One region of the Microbacterium gilvum genome, then DNA from elsewhere that is predicted to be linked to it. Evidence: predicted binding sites of a transcription regulator. Region 1 holds the regulator's gene; the other holds the start of a gene.

Region 1 (9,709 bases):
GAACTTCTGCAGCAGGCGCACGCCCTGATCGGGGCGCGACTGCTCACGGCCGCGGAACAGGATCATGGCCTTGACCTTGTCTCCCGCCTGCAGGAAGCCCTCGGCACGCTTGCGCTTGGTGTCGTAGTCGTGCTGGTCGATCTTCAGGCGGAAGCGGACCTCCTTGAGGACCGTGTTCGCCTGATTGCGGCGCGCTTCCTTGGCCTTCTGGGCGGCCTCGTACTTGAACTTCCCGTAGTCCATGATCTTGACCACGGGAGGACGCGAGTTGGGGGCCACCTCGACGAGGTCGAGGTCGGCCTCCTGCGCCAGGCGCAGTGCCACCTCGATACGGACGACGCCGATCTGCTCGCCTGCCGGGCCGACGAGTCGGACCTCTGGCACGCGGATGCGCTCGTTGGTGCGGGGATCGCTGATGCGGAACTCCTTGGGTGCGTGATTCGAGCCACCGTGTCGCGAGGGTCGCGGCGCGGGCGGGAGAAGAGTTCAGCATCCACCCGAGCACGACGATCGACATCGGCTCGACACCCTGATCGACCCGCGCGGACGCGAGCGGAGTGTGCATGACCCGGTAGCCTGGAGCGGCAAGCGCGGGTGGGAACTGAATCCTCTTTCGTCCGGAGCGAACTCCGGAGCCCGCAAGAGTCTACCAGAGAGCGGTCCATGAGCGCCATTCCGTCCGACGAGCCCATCCACGACGCCGAACGCCACGCGCGGTGGGAGGAGCAGGAGCGCGCCGCGGCCGCCACCGAGGCCGTCCGGGACATCGCCGACGTCGCCGCCGTCGAGGTCATCGCGTCGAGCTGCGTCCACCTCATGAGCGCCGCAGCGGTGAAGCTCGGCCTCGCCGACGCGGCGGACGCCGACGAGCTCGTCGACCTCGACGAGGCGCGCAAGCTCATCAACGCGCTCGCGGGCCTCGTCACGGCCGCCGCCCCGGAGATCAGCGACATGCACGCGCGGCCCATCCGCGACGGGCTGCGTTCGCTTCAGCTGCGCTTCCGCGAGCTGTCGCTCATCCCTGACGCGCCGGGGGCGGGCCCGGGCGAGAAGTACACCGGCCCCGTCATCTGAGGCATCCGGCCGTCCGAGCCGAGGACGGCCGCGTCAGCCGCGCTCGAGCGTGACCTGGAGAGAGTCCACGAGCACGGCGATGCGGTCGTCCGCCGCCCAGCGGCGCGCCAGCCGCTGCAGGACCGCGTCGAGCTCCCCGCGCTCGAGACCGTCGACGAGGCGGAGCCGGACGACGAGCTCCGGGCCCCGCAGGCGCGCCTCCGGATCGCCGGCCTCCACCGCGAGATCGAGCACGGCCAGCTCGCCGCGGATGCTCGTCTGCAGCGCGAGGAACACGTCCGGGCTCTCGGGCGAGGGCTCCCAGGCCTGGTCCTGCGCGATCGCCCAGACGGCGGGCCGGCGCACGACGAACTCCGTGGGGCTCGTCGGATCGAGGACGATGAGGTCGGTGTCCTCCCCCGCGGCCGCGAGCGCCGCGCGGGGGCCCGCCACGGGGATCGGCCGAGCAGCCGCGTCCCACGCCGAGAGGGTCTCGACGCAGCTGAAGAGCGGAAGCACCTTTCGGCCGTCCGGCGCCGAGACCGTCACGATCGACAGCTCCTGCGTCTTGTCGACGGCGAGCCCGTGCGCTCCGACGCCCTCGTCGCCCTTCTCCGCGACGAGCGGGACGAGCACGCGCGCGCCACGCAGCGCGTCGACGACCTCGCGCGCGGACGCGCGACCGGCGCGGAATCCCGTCAGCGCGTCCCACAGTGCGGGGTCGGCCGAGCCGTCGTCTCCCGCAGCGGGGTTGGGATGGAACCGGCGCCCCTCCCAGGGGACGCCGGCGGAATCGGAGAGGCCGTCAGTATCCGGCGACATCCAGCGCCTCGGCGAGCGTGAACGCGCCCGAGTAGAGGGCCTTGCCGACGATCGCTCCCTCGACGCCGAGCGGGACGAGGTCGCGCAGCGCGGCGATGTCGTCGAGGCTCGACACGCCGCCAGATGCGACCACCGGCTTCGGCGTGCGCGATGCCATCTCGCGCAGGAGCTCGATGTTCGGCCCGCGCAGCGTGCCGTCCTTCGTCACGTCGGTGACCACGTAGCGGCTGCAGCCGGCCTCCTCGAGGCGCTCGAGCACCTCCCAGAGGTCCCCGCCCTCCTGCGTCCATCCGCGGGCGGCGAGCGTCGTGCCGCGCACGTCGAGCCCGACCGCGACCGCGTCGCCGTAGCGCCCGATGACGGATGCCGTCCACTCGGGGTTCTCGAGCGCGGCCGTGCCGAGGTTGATCCGCTGCGCGCCGCTCTCGAGGGCGGCCTCGAGAGAGGCGTCGTCGCGGATGCCGCCCGAGAGCTCGACGTTCACGCCGCGCACGTGCTTGATGACCTTCCGCAGGATGCCCGCGTTCGACCCCCGGCCGAACGCCGCGTCCAGATCGACCAGGTGGATCCAGTCCGCACCCTGGCTCTTCCAGTTGTCGGCGGCCTCGAGCGGATCGCCGTAGCTCGTCTCGGAGCCGGCCTCGCCCTGCGTCAGCCGGACGGCCTTGCCGTCGGCGACGTCGACAGCGGGGAGGAGGGTCAGTGCGGGTGTGGACGCGAAATCGTTCATGGCTCCTCGTGCACGCGGGCCTTTCCCGCGGACGCACGAGTCAAGAGACTAGACCGCCCGCGGCCCCCGCTCCAACTCGGTGCTGTCACAGCACGGGAGCGAGGCCGTCCACCCAGTTGCGCAGCAGGCGGATGCCCGCCTCCCCCGACTTCTCGGGGTGGAACTGGGTGGCCGACAGCGGCCCGTTCTCGACGGCGGCGAGGAAGGGACCGCCGTGGTGCGCCCACGTCAGCACAGGCTGGGGGAACGGCGGCTGGACGTCGAGCTCCCACTGCTGCGCCGCATAGGAGTGCACGAAGTAGAAGCGCTCGCCCTCGAGCCCGCGGAAGAGCCGCGACCCGTCGCCCGCGTCCACCGTGTTCCAGCCCATGTGGGGGACGACGGGCGCATCGAGCTGCGCGACGGTCCCCGGCCACTCGCCGAGGCCCTCCGTCTCGACGCCGCGTTCGATGCCGCGCGCGAAGAGCACCTGCATGCCGACGCAGATGCCCAGGACGGGACGCCCGCCCGCGAGACGCCGCTCGATGAGCTCTCCGCCGCGGATGGCGTCGAGCTGCTCCATGACGGCCTGGAAGGCGCCCACTCCGGGGACGAGGAGGCCGTCGGCATCGAGCACCGTGGACCGGTCGCGGGTCAGGGACACGTCGGCGCCGGCGGCCTCCAGCGCCTTCACCGCCGAGTGCACGTTGCCGGAGCCGTAGTCGAGGACGGCGACCTTCGGACGCGCCGTCACAGCGCGCCCTTCGTCGACGGGATGCCGTCCACGAGCGGGTCGAGCGCCTTGGCCTGCCGGAACGCGCGCGCGAACGCCTTGTACTCGGCCTCGGCGATGTGGTGGGGATCGCGGCCGCCGAGGACGCGGACGTGCACGGTGAGGCCCGCGTTGAACGCGAGCGCCTCGAACGTGTGGCGCACGAGCGAGCCCGTGAAGTGGCCGCCGATGAGGTGCTGCTCGAACCCGGCAGGCTCCCCCGTGTGCACGAGGTACGGCCGGCCCGAGATGTCGACGACGGCCTGCGCGAGCGCCTCGTCGAGCGGGACGAGCGCGTCGCCGTATCGCGAGATGCCCGACTTGTCGCCGAGCGCCTCGCGGATCGCCTGCCCGAGCACGATCGCGGTGTCCTCGACGGTGTGGTGCGCGTCGATGTGGGTGTCGCCCGTCGCCGTGACGGAGAGGTCCGTGAGCGAGTGCTTCGCGAACGCCGTGAGCATGTGGTCGAAGAAGGGCACGCTCGTGTCGATGGTGCTCTTCCCCGTGCCGTCGAGGTCGAGCTCGAGCTCGATGGTCGACTCGCTCGTGGAACGGGTGCGGCGCGCGATTCGGGTCATGCATCGATTCTATCGGCGCGCCGTCGGCCCCATCCCGCGCTCAGCGGCCGATCTCGGCGAGCGCGTCGAGGAACGCGCTCGTCTCCTCCTCCGTGCCCGCCGTGACCCGAAGGTGACCGGGGATGCCGATGTCGCGGATGAGGATCCCGCGGTCGTAGAGCGCCTGCCACGTGCCGCGGACGTCGTCGACCCCGCCGAACAGGACGAAGTTCGACCAGGTCGGGTAGACCGTGTAGCCGAGCGCCTCGAGCGTGGCGGAGATGCGATCGCGCTGCACGACGATGTCGTCGACCATCGACAGCATGGTGTCGGAGTGGCGGAGTGCGGCCGACGCCGCGGCCTGTGTGAGCGCACTGAGGTGGTACGGCAGTCGCACGAGGCGGAGGGCGTCGACGAGCGCGGGATCGGCGGCGAGGTACCCCACTCGCGCGCCCGCGAACGCGAACGCCTTGCTCATGGTGCGCGACACCACGAGGCGTTCGCGCCCGGGGAGCAGCTGCAGCGCCGACGGCACGTCGCGCGGGGCGAACTCGCGGTACGCCTCGTCGACGATGACGATTCCGCGGGACGCCTCGTAGACCGCCTCCACGACGTCGTTCTCGAGCGGCGTCCCCGTGGGATTGTTCGGTGCGCACAGGAAGACGACGTCGGGCCCCGCGTCGGCGACCTGCTCGGCGGCGCTCTCGGGAGTGAGGGTGAAGCCAGCGCCGCGCTCACCCGCGACGAATGCCGAGCCCACGCCGCGGGTCAGCAGCGAGTACATCGAGTAGGTGGGGGCGAAGCCGAACGCCGTGCGACCCGGTCCGCCGAACGCCTGCAGGATGTGCTGCAGCACCTCGTTCGAGCCGTTCGCCGCCCAGATCTGCGCGGGCTCGATCCCGTGGCCGAGGTAGTCCGCGAAGCCCTCGCGGAGGGTCGTGAACTCGCGGTCTGGGTACCGGTTGACATCGCGGAGCGCGAGGGCCACCGAGTCGGCGATGTCGTCGGCGACGTCGTCGGGGATCGGGTGGGTGTTCTCGTTGACGTTGAGGGCGACGGGCAACGGCGCCTGGGGAGCGCCGTACGGCTGCTGTCCGCGGAGGTCGTCGCGCAGGGGGAGGTCGTCGAGGGTGGCGGTCACCCCATCCATGCTAGGGCGTGCGCACGGGGCTCAGTCCGCCGAGGCGTAGGCCGCGGGGATGGCGATCTCCGCGCCGGCGTCGACCCCGCCGCCGTCGAGGCGGTTGAGGCGGACGATCGCGTCGACCACGTCCCGCGGGTCGGCGTCGGGAGCGATCTCCTCCGCGATCCCCCACAGGGTGTCGCCCGCGAGGACCGTCACGGTCTCGAACCCGCCCGCAGGCACGCCGGCATCGCTGGATCCCAGCGCGCCGCCCCCGTTGAGCACACCGAGACCGATCGCCGTCACCACGGGCGCCGCCGCGAGCGCGGCGACGACGCGACGACCACGCGCCGTGAGGCGCAGTCGAGTACGGCGGACGGGGGCTGTGCGGATGGTGCTCATGTCGGTTCCTTCCTCGGGTCCGCTTCGAACCTGCATCTCGGCCGGGAGATGCAGGCCCGAAGCGATGTTCCGAATCTATCTTCGATGTGCCGGGCGTGTCAAGAGTTGTCTTCGAAGCCGTCGCCCGCTCCGTGCGCGACACGCTCGAACAAATCTCCTCGGATCCGTGTCGCATCCGATACCGTCTTCTCGACGGGATCACCACATCACGCACCACCGACATCCGCTCGGGGCAGCGAAGGAGCACGGACATGACGGATGCCCAGACGCGCGGCGAGAAGCCGCGGACGCGCAGGCGCAAGAACCTCAGCGAGAAGCAGCTGGCCATCCTCGAGGTCATCCAGCGGTCCATCCAGGTGAACGGCTACCCGCCGAGCATGCGCGAGATCGGAGACGCCGTCGGCCTGAAGTCGCTCTCGAGCGTGACTCACCAGCTCGGTCAGCTGGAGCTCAGCGGCTACCTGCGGCGCGACCCGGGGAAGACCCGCGCCATGGAGGTGCTCATCGACCTTCCCGGCTCCGCCGCGGAGAACCCCGCCGACTCCGCCCCCTCCGTCGGCGACGCCGCTCTCGTACCGCTCGTCGGCCGCATCGCCGCAGGCGTGCCGATCACGGCCGAGCAGCATGTGGAGGAGATCTTCCCGCTGCCCCGCCAGCTCGTCGGCAAGGGCGACCTGTTCATGCTCAAGGTCACGGGCGAGTCGATGATCGACGCGGCCATCTGCGACGGCGACTGGGTCGTCGTGCGATCGCAGGGGACGGCCGACAACGGCGACATCGTCGCGGCCATGGTGGACGGCGAGGCGACCGTGAAGACCTTCCGCCAGCGCGACGGGCACACCTGGCTGCTGCCGCGCAACTCCGCGTTCGAGCCCATCCTCGGCGACGAGGCCGTCGTGCTCGGCAAGGTCGTCGCCATCCTGCGCGCGGTCTGATCCCGCGGTCCCGCATCCCGCCCGCCCGGCGGCCGCGGCGCCGGATAGCGTGGACGGCATGACGCAGACGCTCCCCTACGGCTCCTGGCCCTCGCCCCTCGCCGCGTCGGACATCGCGGTGTCGGCGCCCCGCCTGTCGGGCGCGCGCTTCGCCGACGACGACATCTGGTGGGCGGAGGGCGTGCCCTCCGAGCGCGGACGCACGGCCGTGCGCCGCGCATCGGACGGCGGGATGGTGCTCCCCTCCCCGTGGAGCGCACGGTCGCGCGTGCACGAGTACGGCGGCGGCGCATGGCTGCCCGGTCCGGACGGGACGCTCCTGTTCGTCGAGCAGTCGGATCAGCGCGTGTACTCCCTCGCGGCCGGCGGCCTGCCCGTCGCGCTCACCCCCGCGGACGAGCACGCGGCGTACGGCGACCTCGTGCTCGCCACGGGGCGGCTGTGGGCCGTCCGCGAGCGCCAGGACGGGCGGCGGGTGACGCGCGACATCGTGACGGTGCCGCTCGACGGCTCAGCGGCGCGGAGGCCCGACCGGATCGTCAGCGTCGTCGCCGGGAGCGACTTCCTCGCCTTCCCCTCCCCGCGCGCCGGCCGCCTCGCCTGGATCGCGTGGGACCATCCCGACATGCCGTGGGACGCCGCGGAGCTGCGCATCGGCGACCTCGGCGCCGACGGCCGGATCTCGCAGTGGCGAACGCTCGCGGGAGGGCGCGTCGACGGCACGGAGGTCTCCGCGCTCCAGCCGGAGTGGATCTCCGACGACACGCTCCTGTTCTCCGCCGACCCGCCCATCCGCCCCGGCGGCGCCGCCCGCTGGAACCTGCACCGCGCCCGTCTGGATGCGCGGGGCGACGAGGTCGCCGTCGTCCGCACGGTCGACGCCGACACGGGCGGACCGCTCTGGAACCTCGGGACGCGCTGGTACTCCCCGCTGGCCGACGGACGCATCCTCGCCGTCGAGACGGACGGGCGCGACCGACTCGTCCTCATCGACGGCGGAACGGTGACCGACCTGGACACCGTGCTGGGAGAGATGCACGTCGAGGACGTCCGCGGCACCCGCGCCCTGCTGACGGGCGCGGGTCCGCGCACACCCGGCGGGATCTGGCTGCTCGATCTCGCCCTCGGGACCCTGACGGCGCTGCGGGGCGGAGTGTCCTCCCTCGACCCGGAGTGGCTGCCTGAGGCCAGGGCGGTCGCCTTCGACGGCCCGTCCGGCGAGGTGCACGCCTTCCACTATCCGCCCACGAGCCCCGTCGCCGAGGGCCGGGACGGCGAGCTGCCGCCCTGTCTCGTACTCGTCCACGGCGGGCCGACCGCCCACGTGGCGGGATCGCTCTCCCTTGCCATCACGTACTTCACGAGCCGCGGCATCGCCGTCCTCGACGTGAACTACGGCGGCTCCACGGGCTACGGGCGCGCCTACCGTGAGCGGCTCCGCGGCGAATGGGGCGTCGTCGACGTCGCCGACGTCGCCGCCGCGGCGCGCGGGCTCGCGGCGGAGGGGCTCGCGGACGCCGCGCGGCTCGCCGTCCGCGGCGGGTCGGCGGGGGGCTGGACCGTCCTGTGCGCCCTCGCCGGAACCGACGTGTTCGCGGCCGGCATCAGCCGCTATGGCGTCGCCGACCTGCGCCTGCTCGTGGCGGAGACCCACGATTTCGAGGCCAGGTACATCGACGGCCTCGTCGGCCCGCTGCCGGGCGCCGAGCAGCTCTACGTCGACCGGTCGCCGCTGTCGCACCCCGAGCGGCTGCGCACGCCGCTGCTCATCCTCCAGGGCGCCGACGACCCCGTGGTCCCGCCGTCGCAGTCCGAGGCGCTCCGCGACGCGCTCTCCGAGGGCGGTGTGCCGCACGCGTACCTGCTCTTCCCCGGGGAGTCCCACGGGTTCCGCGGCGCGGACGCGATCGTGCGCGCGTTCGAGGCGGAGGCGGCCTTCCTCGGCGCCGTGCTGGGATTCGACACGCCGGGGGTGCCTCCGCTGCCCCTCTCGGGGATGTCGGAGCCTCCGGCTATCGTCTGACCAGATGGAACTGACCGGCCTCGTCCTCGCCGCGGTCGGCGCCTCCGATCTGGGGCGCCGGCTCGTCGCACCGCGCGCGGCGCGCGCGGTGTCCGTGGCCGCCGTCCTCCTCCTCTGCGCGCTCGCGGGAGCGGCGCTCGGCGCGGATCCGGCCTCATCGGCCGTGCTGGCGGTCGTCCCCGCCGCGTGCGCCATCGGATGGCTCGGCACGGTGCGTCCGGACCGCGCACCGCTCGGCTTCGCGCCCGTCGTGGTGCTCGCCGCCGTCGCGGCCGCCGGTCTCGCCTTCCCTCCGGGCACCGTGCCCGCCTCCATCGGATCCGCGGGCACGCCGGTCGGGCTCGTCGTCCTCGTCGCAGGCGGGGCGCTCTTCCTCCTCGAGTCGGCCAACCTCGTCGTGCGCGCGGCGCTCCGCAGCGAGGACGTCCCCGCCGACGACGAGCCCTCTCCGCCGCGGCGCCTGTTCGCCCGTTCCGACCGCGCTGCCGTGGACGCCCCAGACCCGCGCACGACGCACACCCTGCGCGGCGGGCGCATCATCGGGCCGCTCGAGCGCATCGTGCTGGCGGGGCTCGTGCTCGCGCAGGCCTACCCCGTCGTGGCGGCCCTCATCGCCGCCAAGGGGATCGTCCGCTTCCCGGAGATCTCCCGGGACCGCGATCGGGGCACGCAGGCGGAGTACTTCCTCGTCGGCAGCATGGTCAGCTGGGTGCAGGCCCTCGCCGTCGCGGCGCTGGTATGGCTCGGCGCCCGTTGAGGGGTCAGACCGCGTAGGGCGCGAGGTCCGCGGCGAGCCGCGGCGACACCCGCACGTGCACGCGCGTGCCGCCCTCCTCATGATCCTGCGAGAGGAAGATCCCCGTCTCATGGATGGCCGACAGCAGATCGCCGCGTCCGTACGGCACGAGGGCGCGCACCTCGACGGCGGGAAGCGGCAGCGCCGCCTCCACCACGGCGCGGAGCTCGGCGATCCCCTCCCCCGTGCGGGAGGAGACGAACACCGCGTCCGGCTCGAGACCGCGCAGCACGAGGCGCGCGTCGTCGTCGATGAGATCGGACTTGTTGAAGACCACGATCTCCCGGATGTCGCGGGCCCCGACATCCGCCATGACGTCGCGGACCGTCGCCAGCTGCCCGGCGGGATCGGGATGGTGGCCGTCGACGACGTGCACGATGACATCGGCGTCGGCGACCTCCTCGAGCGTCGATCGGAACGCCTCGACGAGCTGATGCGGGAGGTTGCGGACGAAGCCGACGGTGTCGGCGAGCGTGAAGACGCGGCCATCGGCGGTCTCGGTGCGGCGCACGGTCGC
Region 2 (9,709 bases), on a different contig from region 1:
CGGGATTCGCCTACCTCGTGTCCGATGACCCCCTCTTCGACGTGCCGCGGCGGGCGTCGCCCCGCACCCGCGTGCCGGCGGGGTCGGTCGCGCTCGCCGGGCCCTACTCGGGCGTGTACCCGCGCGACAGTCCCGGCGGGTGGCAGCTCATCGGCCGCACGGACGCCGCGCTGTGGGATCCGGACCGCGAGCCCGCCGCGCTGCTCGCCCCGGGAGCGTCCGTGCGGTTCCTGCCGGCCCGAGACGTCCTGGCGGCATCCGCGCCGGATCCGGGCAGGACGCCCCGACCGGGATCCGCGCGCGTGGTCGACATGCCGGGCGAGCGCCGCGTCGCGCCCGCCGTCGTCGTGGTCGAGCCCGGCCTCCAGCTGCTCGTCGAGGACGCCGGTCGGGCGGGACGGGCGGCGATGGGCGTGTCGCCGTCGGGGGCGGCCGACCGGACGGCGCTGCACGACGCGAACGTCGCGGTCGGCAACGACCCGGGCGAGGCGGCGCTCGAGCTGCTCCTCGGCGGCGCCGTGCTGCGCTTCCGCGCGTCCGGAGCCGCGGCGATCGCCGGCGCCCCGGTCGAGGCGCGGCTGGTGCGCGGGGACGACGTGCATCCGCTCGGTGCCGGCCGCCCCTTCGCCGTGGCGGACGGCGACGAGCTGCGCATCGGGCACGCCGAGCGCGGACTGCGGGCGTACATCGCGATCCGAGGCGGTCTCGCGCTCGCGCCCGTGCTCGGCAGCCTCGCGACGGACCTGCTCGGCGGGATCGGCCCGCGGGAGCTCGGCGGGCGCGGGCTGCGGGCGGGAGACGTGCTCCCGCTCCGCGGACCGTCCGCCGCGCGACGCCTCGTCGAGCCGTGGGCCGCACCCGCCCGTACGCTGCCGGCGCCGGGCGAGGTCGCCGAGCTGCGCGTCGTCCTCGGCCCGCGTGCCGACCGGTTCGCGCGCGGTTCGCTGCGGCGTCTCCTCGCCGACGCCTGGACCGTCACCCCGAGGTCGGACCGGACGGGCGTGCGTCTCGAGGGGGCGCACCCGCTCGTGCGCACGGTCGAGTCGGAGCTCCCGAGCGAGGGCGTCGCGGCCGGCGCCGTGCAGGTGCCGTCCGACGGGCAGCCCGTGCTCTTCCTCGCCGACCACCCGGTCACGGGCGGCTACCCCGTCGTCGCCGCGGTCGTCGACGACGACCTCGACCTGGCCGGCCAGCTGCCTCCCGGCGCGCTCGTGCGCTTCCGCCTCGTCTGACCACGGCCGGCCACCCGCCGGACACCGCAGGTTCATCCTGCGTCGGTACCGGTAGAGCGTGATCCTCCCCGCGCTCATGCCCTCCCTCCTCGTCGCCGCGCTCGCCGCGGCTCCCCTCGCCGCATCGCCTGCGCCGGACGAGGACGGCTCCTACAGCAGCAAGCAGCCGTACGTCGCTCCGACCGAGGCCGACATCGCCGCCTACCAGCCGGCGCCCGACGGATACCGGCCGCTCGCGACCGAGTCGGTCGCGCGCCACGGCTCCCGCGGTCTGTCGAGCTACAAGTACGACGCCCTGCTCCACCTCGTCGCGCAGACCGCGCTCGCCGAGGGCGGGTTCGTCTCGCCCGAGATCGGTGCGGCGTTCGTCGCGAACCTCGACGCGATCACCGCGGCGAACGTCGAGAACGGATACGGGATGCTGACGGGGCAGGGCGAGACCCAGCATCACGGCATCGGGCAGCGCACGGCCGAGCGCAATGCCGACCTGCTCTCGCAGGGCGGCCGGATCGTCGCCGAGACCTCGGGCGAGGCGCGCGCGACGGAGTCGGGGGAGAGCTTCCTGCTCGGGCTCGGCGTGGAGGGCGTCGAACTCGACGCGCGCCCCGACCTGCTCTACTTCCACGAGGTCGAGAACCCCGACGGCTCCGAGAAGGCGGTCGGGTCGCCTGAGCGCGAGCGTGCGGAGGCGTACCAGGCGTACATCGAGGAGCAGACGGACGACGGCGGCACGATCGCCGCCGCCATGGACCTCATCGAGGAGCTGCCGCGCTCGGTGGAGGTCGCCGACGACCTCCTGTCCGGCATCTTCACGGCCGAGTTCATCGCGGCGATCGGCTCCGACGAGGAGCACATCTGGTTCAACACGGCCGACGGCACAGAGACGGGGGCGATCGCCTGCGCCGAAGGCGCGGATCCGGCCGCCGATCCGGATGCCTGCGGCGATCCGGAGAAGTCGATCGAGAGCTCCGTCGACGCCGCGATGACCCTGTACAACCTGTACATCATCGCCGCCGACATGGAGGAGGAGAACGTCGCGCCGCATGCGTTCGACTTCGCGCAGTACTTCGCCGGCCGCGAGGAGGACGCGGAGTGGTTCGCCTACCTGCTCGACGCGGAGGACTTCTACGAGAAGGGGCCGAGCCTGGCCGGCCACGACGAGACGTACCGCGTGGCGGAGGCGCTCCTCGACGACTTCTTCGCGACCATCGACGCCCGAGCGGCGGGCGGCGACGTCGCGGCGACGTTCCGCTTCGCGCACGCCGAGACGATCGTCCCGTTCGCGGCGCTGCTGAAGCTCCCCGGCTCCACGGTCGCGGCGCCGGACGATGCGACGCCCGAGTCGATCGCCGACGTGTACAACGTCGACGACAACCCGTGGCGCGGCGCCGAGGTGACCCCCATGGCCGCGAACGTGCAATGGGACGTCGTGGCGCGCGACGGCGTGGATCCTGCGACCGGAGCCGCCTACACGCCGCTCGTCCGCATGCTCTACAACGAGCGGGAGATCCCGTTCGCGGACGGCTGCACCCCCGTCGCCGAGGGATCGCACTGGTACAAGTCGACCGAGGTGAAGCGCTGCCTGACGGGGGTCGAGACGGCGGAGAGCCCGCTCATCGCGGTCGCGGCGACCGAGCCGGATCCGGCGACCGAGCCGACGGCGACGCCAGAGCCGACGGCGACGCCAGAGCCGACGGCGACGCCAGAGCCGACGACGGAGCCGACAGCCCGGCCGACGCAGACGCCCGGTGCCGGCGCGCCGCTCGCCGCGACCGGCGCGGCCGCCGACTCCTGGGGAGGGGCAGGTGCGACCGCCGCGCTGGGGAGCGCGGTGCTGGGCGGCGCGCTGCTCGTGTCCGCCCTCATCCGCCGTCGCGCCGCGCGCGTGCGATCGCCGCGTCCGTGACGCGGGCGTCCTCCGCCGTGCGCGGAGGGGGATGATGTCGTCATGGGAGTGTTCGCGGAGCGCGATGACGAGGAGCAGCACGCGTGGGCGGCGCTGCCGTCCGAGCCGGTCGAGCCCGAGCCTCCTTCACGACGGCTCGACGCGCTCCCGTCGCCCGATCCGGCGGCGGTGGACGCCGCCGGGTCCGGCACGGCGTCGTACTCGATCGTCTTCCCCGTGACGCCGCCGCCTCCCGCGGCAGCGGACGCCGCTGCCGGCGCACCGGGGCCGGACGACGATCCGGCCGGGCCCGATGTCGGCGCGCCCTCCTAGGCTGGAGGGCATGCAGACGACACGGAGCGTGCGGCCGTTCGAGGTCATCAGCGAGTACGAGCCGAGCGGCGACCAGCCGAAGGCCATCGCCGAGCTCGCGGCGCGCATCAACGCGGGCGAGACCGACGTCGTCCTCCTCGGCGCCACGGGGACGGGCAAGTCGGCCACGACCGCGTGGCTCGTCGAGCAGGTGCAGCGGCCGACCCTCGTGCTCGCCCACAACAAGACGCTCGCGGCGCAGCTCGCCAACGAGTTCCGCGACCTGCTGCCGAACAACGCCGTCGAGTACTTCGTGTCGTACTACGACTACTACCAGCCGGAGGCGTACGTCCCGCAGACCGACACCTTCATCGAGAAGGACTCGTCGATCAACGCCGAGGTGGAGCGGCTGCGCCACTCCACGACGAACGCCCTCCTCAGCCGACGCGACGTGGTCGTGGTGAGCACGGTGTCGTGCATCTACGGTCTCGGCTCGCCCGAGGAGTACCTGCGTGCGCTCGTGGCGCTGCAGGTGGGCGAACGGTACGACCGCGACGCCATCATCCGCCAGTTCGTCGCGATGCAGTACAACCGCAACGACGTCGACTTCTCGCGCGGCAACTTCCGGGTGCGCGGCGACACGATCGAGATCATCCCCGTGTACGAGGAGTACGCCATCCGGATCGAGCTCTTCGGCGACGAGATCGAGGGGCTCTACCGGCTCCATCCGCTCACGGGCGATGTGCTGGAGAGGCTGGACGCCGTCGCGATCTTCCCCGCCACGCACTACGCGGCGGGCACCGACACGGTCCAGCGCGCCATCAAGACGATCGAGGAGGAGCTCGCCGAGCGGCTGCAGGAGCTCGAACGGCAGGGCAAGCTCCTCGAGGCGCAGCGGCTGCGGATGCGCACGACGTTCGACCTCGAGATGCTGCAGCAGCTCGGCTTCTGCTCGGGCATCGAGAACTACTCGCGCCATCTCGACGGCAGGGAGGGGGGCGAGCCCCCTCACACGCTGCTCGACTTCTTCCCCGACGACTTCCTCCTCGTCATCGACGAGTCCCACGTCACCGTGCCGCAGATCGGCGCGATGTACGAGGGCGACGCATCGCGCAAGCGCACGCTCGTCGAGCACGGCTTCCGGCTCCCGAGCGCCATGGACAACCGGCCCCTGCGGTGGGACGAGTTCAAGAACCGCATCGGCCAGACGGTCTACCTCTCCGCGACGCCGGGGCGCTACGAGATGGGAATCGCCGACGGCGTCGTGGAGCAGATCATCCGACCCACGGGCCTGGTCGACCCCGAGATCGTCGTCAAGCCCTCGAAGGGGCAGATCGACGACCTGCTCGAGGAGATCCGCGTGCGCGTGGAGAAGGACGAGCGCGTGCTCGTCACGACGCTCACGAAGAAGATGGCGGAGGAGCTCACCGACTTCCTCGGCGAGCACGGCGTGCGCGTGCGCTACCTGCATTCCGACGTCGACACGCTGCGCCGCGTCGAGCTGCTCACCGAGCTGCGGCAGGGCGTCTACGACGTGCTCGTCGGCATCAACCTCCTGCGCGAGGGACTCGACCTCCCCGAGGTGTCGCTCGTGTCCATCCTCGACGCCGACAAGGAGGGGTTCCTGCGCTCGGGGACGTCGCTGATCCAGACGATCGGCCGAGCCGCCCGCAACGTATCGGGCCAGGTGCACATGTACGCCGACAACATGACCGACTCGATGCGGAAGGCCATCGAGGAGACCGAGCGGCGTCGGGAGATCCAGACGGCGTACAACCGCGAGCACGGCATCGACCCGCAGCCCCTGCGCAAGCGCATCGCCGACATCACCGACTCGCTCGCGCGCGAGGAGGCCGACACGGCCGACCTGCTCTCGAAGCGCGATTCCGCGCGGACGAAGTCGGGCAGGGGCAAGAGCCCCACCCCGCGCCTGCGGGAGGGCATCGCGGCCGAAGGGGCGAACCAGCTCGAGGAGACGATCGCCGACCTCACGGGGCAGATGCTGACGGCTGCGGAGGAGCTGAAGTTCGAACTCGCCGCGCGCCTGCGCGACGAGGTGCAGGACCTCAAGCGGGAGCTGCGGCAGATGGAGAAGGCCGGACACGCGTGAGACCGCACGCGAGGTCGACGCGTGCGATCCGCGCGGGCAGCTCGGGGTGCGCGGATCTTCGAATCCCCTGAGTGGATACGTCGAACAAACGTCCAGATGTCCGTGGGAGTCCGTAGGATTGTCGGGTGCCCATCACCCCTGTCGCCTCGTCCGGCAAGATCAGCGTCCGCGGCGCCCGCGTCCACAACCTCAAGAACGTCGACCTCGACATCCCGCGCGACGCCCTCGTCGTGTTCACGGGGCTGTCCGGCTCGGGCAAGTCGAGCCTGGCGTTCGACACGATCTTCGCGGAGGGGCAGCGCCGGTACGTCGAATCGCTGAGCGCGTATGCGCGCCAGTTCCTGGGACAGGTCGACCGGCCGGACGTCGATCTCATCGAGGGGCTCAGCCCCGCGGTCTCGATCGACCAGAAGTCGACGAACCGCAACCCGCGCTCGACGGTCGGCACCATCACCGAGATCTACGACTACCTCCGCCTGCTGTGGGCGCGCATCGGCGTGCCGCACTGCCCGCAGTGCGGAGAGCGCATCCAGCGGCAGACGGTGCAGCAGATCGCCGACCAGCTGATGACGCTGCCCGAGGGCACGCGGTATCAGGTCGTCGCCCCCGTCGTGACGCAGAAGAAGGGCGAGTTCGTCGACCTCTTCAAGGAGCTCGCGGCGAAGGGGTACGCGCGCGCCGTCGTCGACGGCGAGCTCGTGCAACTGGCCGAGCCGCCCGTGCTCAAGAAGTCCTACAAGCACGACATCGCCGTCGTGGTCGACCGTCTCGTCGCGCGCGACGACATCCTCGGCCGCGTCACCGACTCCGTCGAGACCGCGCTCGGGCTGGCGGGCGGCGTGCTGCAGGTCAACTTCGTGGACGAGGAGGGCGACGACGCCTGGCAGTCGTTCTCGGAGAAGCTCGCCTGCCCGAACGGGCACCCGCTGCAGCTCACCGAGATCGAGCCCCGCACGTTCTCGTTCAACGCGCCGTTCGGCGCGTGCCCCGCCTGCTCGGGGCTCGGCACGCGCATGTCGGTCGACGTCGAGCTGATGCTGGCCGACGAGGAGCTCTCCATCCGCGAGGGCGTGATCGTCCCGTGGACGACCCAGGGCAAGGGGCTCTTCCAGTACTACGAGCGCCTCCTCGAAGGGCTCTCGGAGGAGCTCGCGTTCTCGCTCGACACCCCCTGGCGCGCGCTGCCGCAGATCGTGCGCGATTCCGTGCTGCACGGTCAGGACTACAAGGTCAACGTGCGCTTCAAGAACCGCTGGGGCCGCGAGGTGCGCTATGCGAGCGGGTTCGAGGGTGTCGTGCCGTACATCGAGCGCCAGTACGCGCAGGCCGAGACCGACACGACGCGCGCCCGCTGGGCGGAGTACCTCCGCGAGGTGCCGTGCCCGGTCTGCGACGGCGCGCGCCTCAAGCCCGAGGTGCTCGCGGTGAAGGTCGACGGACGCTCGATCGCGGAGACCGCGGACCTCAGCCTCGAGGACGCCCTCGCCATGATGGACGGCGTCGTGCTCACCGACCGCGAGAAGCAGATCGCGGCGCAGATCCTGCGCGAGATCCGCGTGCGGCTCGAGTTCCTCATCCAGGTCGGGCTCAACTACCTCACGCTCAGTCGCGCCGCCGGCTCGCTCTCGGGCGGCGAGGCGCAGCGCATCCGCCTCGCCACGCAGATCGGAACGGGTCTGACGGGCGTGCTCTACGTGCTCGACGAGCCGTCGATCGGCCTGCACCAGCGCGACAACCGCCGGCTGATCGAGACCCTCGTCACGCTCCGCGACCTCGGCAACACGCTCGTCGTCGTCGAGCACGACGAGGAGACCATCGAGGCCTCCGACTGGGTCGTCGACATCGGGCCGCGTGCCGGCATCGAGGGCGGGGAGGTCATCCACTCCGGGCCGTTCGAGGCGCTCGTCGGCGACGAGCGCTCGCTCACGGGCGACTACCTCTCGGGTCGTCGCGAGATCGCCGTGCCGAAGAAGCGGCGGAAGATCGACCGCAAGCGCACGCTCGGCGTCGTCGGCGCCCGCGCGAACAACCTGAAGAACGTCACCGCCGAGTTCCCGCTCGGCGTGCTCACGGCCGTCACGGGCGTGAGCGGCTCTGGCAAGTCGACGCTCGTGAACGACATCCTGTACGAGGTGCTCGCGCAGCGCCTCAACGGAGCGCGCACCGTCCCGGGCAAGCACACCCGCGTCACGGGGCTCGAGCACCTCGACAAGGTCGTGCATGTCGACCAGGCCCCGATCGGCCGGACGCCGCGATCGAACCCCGCCACCTACACGGGCGTGTTCGACCGCATCCGCAACCTGTTCGCGGAGACGCCGGAGGCGAAGGTCCGCGGCTACAAGGCGGGGCGCTTCAGCTTCAACGTCAAGGGCGGGCGCTGCGAGGCGTGCTCGGGCGACGGCACGCTGAAGATCGAGATGAACTTCCTCCCCGACGTGTACGTCGACTGCGAGGTCTGCCACGGCAAGCGGTACAACCGCGACACCCTGCAGGTGCACTACAAGGGCAAGAACATCGCCGAGGTGCTCGAGATGTCGATCGCGGAGGCGGAGCGCTTCTTCGAGCCGATCCAGGCCATCCACCGCTACATGAAGACGCTCGTCGACGTCGGCCTCGGCTACGTCCGCCTGGGGCAGGCGGCCACGACGCTGTCGGGCGGCGAGGCGCAGCGCGTCAAGCTCGCGACCGAGCTGCAGAAGCGCAGCAACGGCCGATCGGTCTACGTGCTCGACGAGCCGACCACCGGCCTCCACTTCGAGGACGTGCGCAAGCTCCTCGAGGTGCTCAACGGACTCGTCGACAAGGGCAACAGCGTCATCGTCATCGAGCACAACCTCGACGTCGTGAAGTCGGCGGACTGGATCGTCGACCTCGGACCCGAGGGCGGGTCCGGAGGGGGCACGATCGTCGCCACCGGCACGCCCGAGCAGGTGGCGCGCACGGACGGCAGCCACACCGGCGCGTTCCTCGCCGAGGCGCTCGGGATGGCCGAACGGCAGCGCAAGGCCGGCTGACGTGGCAGACCAGCTGCCCTACAAGCCGCGTGCCGGCGAGATCCCGACCAACCCCGGGGTCTACCGGTTCCGGGATGCGGGCGGGCGCGTCCTCTACGTCGGCAAGGCGAAGAACCTGCGCCAGCGGCTGTCGAACTACTTCGCGCCGCTCCACACGCTCCACGAGCGCACCCGTCGGATGGTCACGACCGCCTCCTCCGTGGAGTGGACGGTCGTGCCCACCGACGTCGACTCGCTCCAGCTCGAGTACCAGTGGATCAAGGAGTTCGACCCGCCGTTCAACGTCCGGTACAAGGACGACAAGTCCTACCCGTTCCTCGCCGTCACGCTGGGCGACGAGGCGCCGCGGGTCATGGTGACGCGCAACCGGCGCATCGCGGGAGCGAAGTACTTCGGGCCCTACCCCAAGATCTGGGCCGTGCGCGACACGATCGACCTCATGATCAAGGTGTTCCCCATCCGCACCTGCAGCGACGCGTCGTACAAGCGCGCGATGCAGACCGGCCGGCCCTGCTTCCCCGGCCAGATCGGCAAGTGCGGGGGGCCCTGCTCCCACAGGGTGACGGTCGCGGAGCATCGCGCGGTCGTCGACGACTTCATCGCCTTCATGAACGGCGGGGACGAGCGCTTCACGCGCGAGCTCACCGCGCGCATGAAGGAGGCGGCGGCGGCGATGGACTACGAGCAGGCCGCGGTCTACCGCGACAAGCTGGCGTCGATTGACGCGGTGCTGAACAAGAGCGCGCTCGTCCTGTCGGACGACGCCGAGGCCGACCTGTTCGGCATCGCCGAGGACGAGCTCTCCGCCGCCGTCCACCACTTCGTGATCCGCGGTGGACGCGTGCGCGGCGTGCACTCCACGACGATCGACAAGGAGCTCGACATCTCGGGCCCCGAGCTCGTCGACCAGATCCTCCAGCGCGTCTACGGCGACGCGGCGCCCGCCGACGTGCCCCGCCGTGTGCTCGTCCCCGTCCTCCCGCCCGACGTCGCGGAGCTCGAGGAGTGGCTGGCGGCCAAGCGCGGCCGGCGGGTGGAGATCGCCGTGGCACAGCGGGGGCAGCGCGCCGAGCTGCTGCGCAACGCCACGCTCAACGCCCAGCAGGCGCTGCTGCGCCACAAGACGCGCCGTACGAGCGACTACGCCTCCCGGACC

The links. The regulator LexA, encoded in region 1, represses DNA repair genes until DNA is damaged. The targets are predictions, from matches to a motif close to TCGAACANNTGTTCGA.
Region 2: uvrA (excinuclease ABC subunit UvrA) is a predicted target of LexA. The motif match lies at 5,620-5,635, and genes of this name have one in related genera.

The regions. Positions count from the first base shown of each region.
Region 1 is NZ_BAABKO010000004.1:392,254-401,962, reverse strand. Features, by position in the region: gene infC (translation initiation factor IF-3) at 1-384, opposite strand, end outside; gene ABD998_RS13045 (DUF1844 domain-containing protein) at 664-1,074, shown strand; gene ABD998_RS13040 (SseB family protein) at 1,108-1,875, opposite strand; gene priA (bifunctional 1-(5-phosphoribosyl)-5-((5-phosphoribosylamino)methylideneamino)imidazole-4-carboxamide isomerase/phosphoribosylanthranilate isomerase PriA) at 1,859-2,605, opposite strand; gene hisH (imidazole glycerol phosphate synthase subunit HisH) at 2,691-3,338, opposite strand; gene hisB (imidazoleglycerol-phosphate dehydratase HisB) at 3,335-3,934, opposite strand; gene ABD998_RS13020 (histidinol-phosphate transaminase) at 3,975-5,054, opposite strand; gene ABD998_RS13015 (LysM peptidoglycan-binding domain-containing protein) at 5,085-5,438, opposite strand; gene lexA (transcriptional repressor LexA) at 5,690-6,373, shown strand; gene ABD998_RS13005 (S9 family peptidase) at 6,432-8,396, shown strand; gene ABD998_RS13000 (hypothetical protein) at 8,401-9,153, shown strand; gene hflX (GTPase HflX) at 9,158-9,709, opposite strand, start outside.
Region 2 is NZ_BAABKO010000001.1:206,061-215,769, forward strand. Features, by position in the region: gene ABD998_RS01085 (5-oxoprolinase subunit B/C family protein) at 1-1,232, shown strand, start outside; gene ABD998_RS01090 (histidine phosphatase family protein) at 1,291-3,138, shown strand; gene ABD998_RS01095 (hypothetical protein) at 3,181-3,450, shown strand; gene uvrB (excinuclease ABC subunit UvrB) at 3,461-5,539, shown strand; gene uvrA (excinuclease ABC subunit UvrA) at 5,665-8,553, shown strand; gene uvrC (excinuclease ABC subunit UvrC) at 8,555-9,709, shown strand, end outside.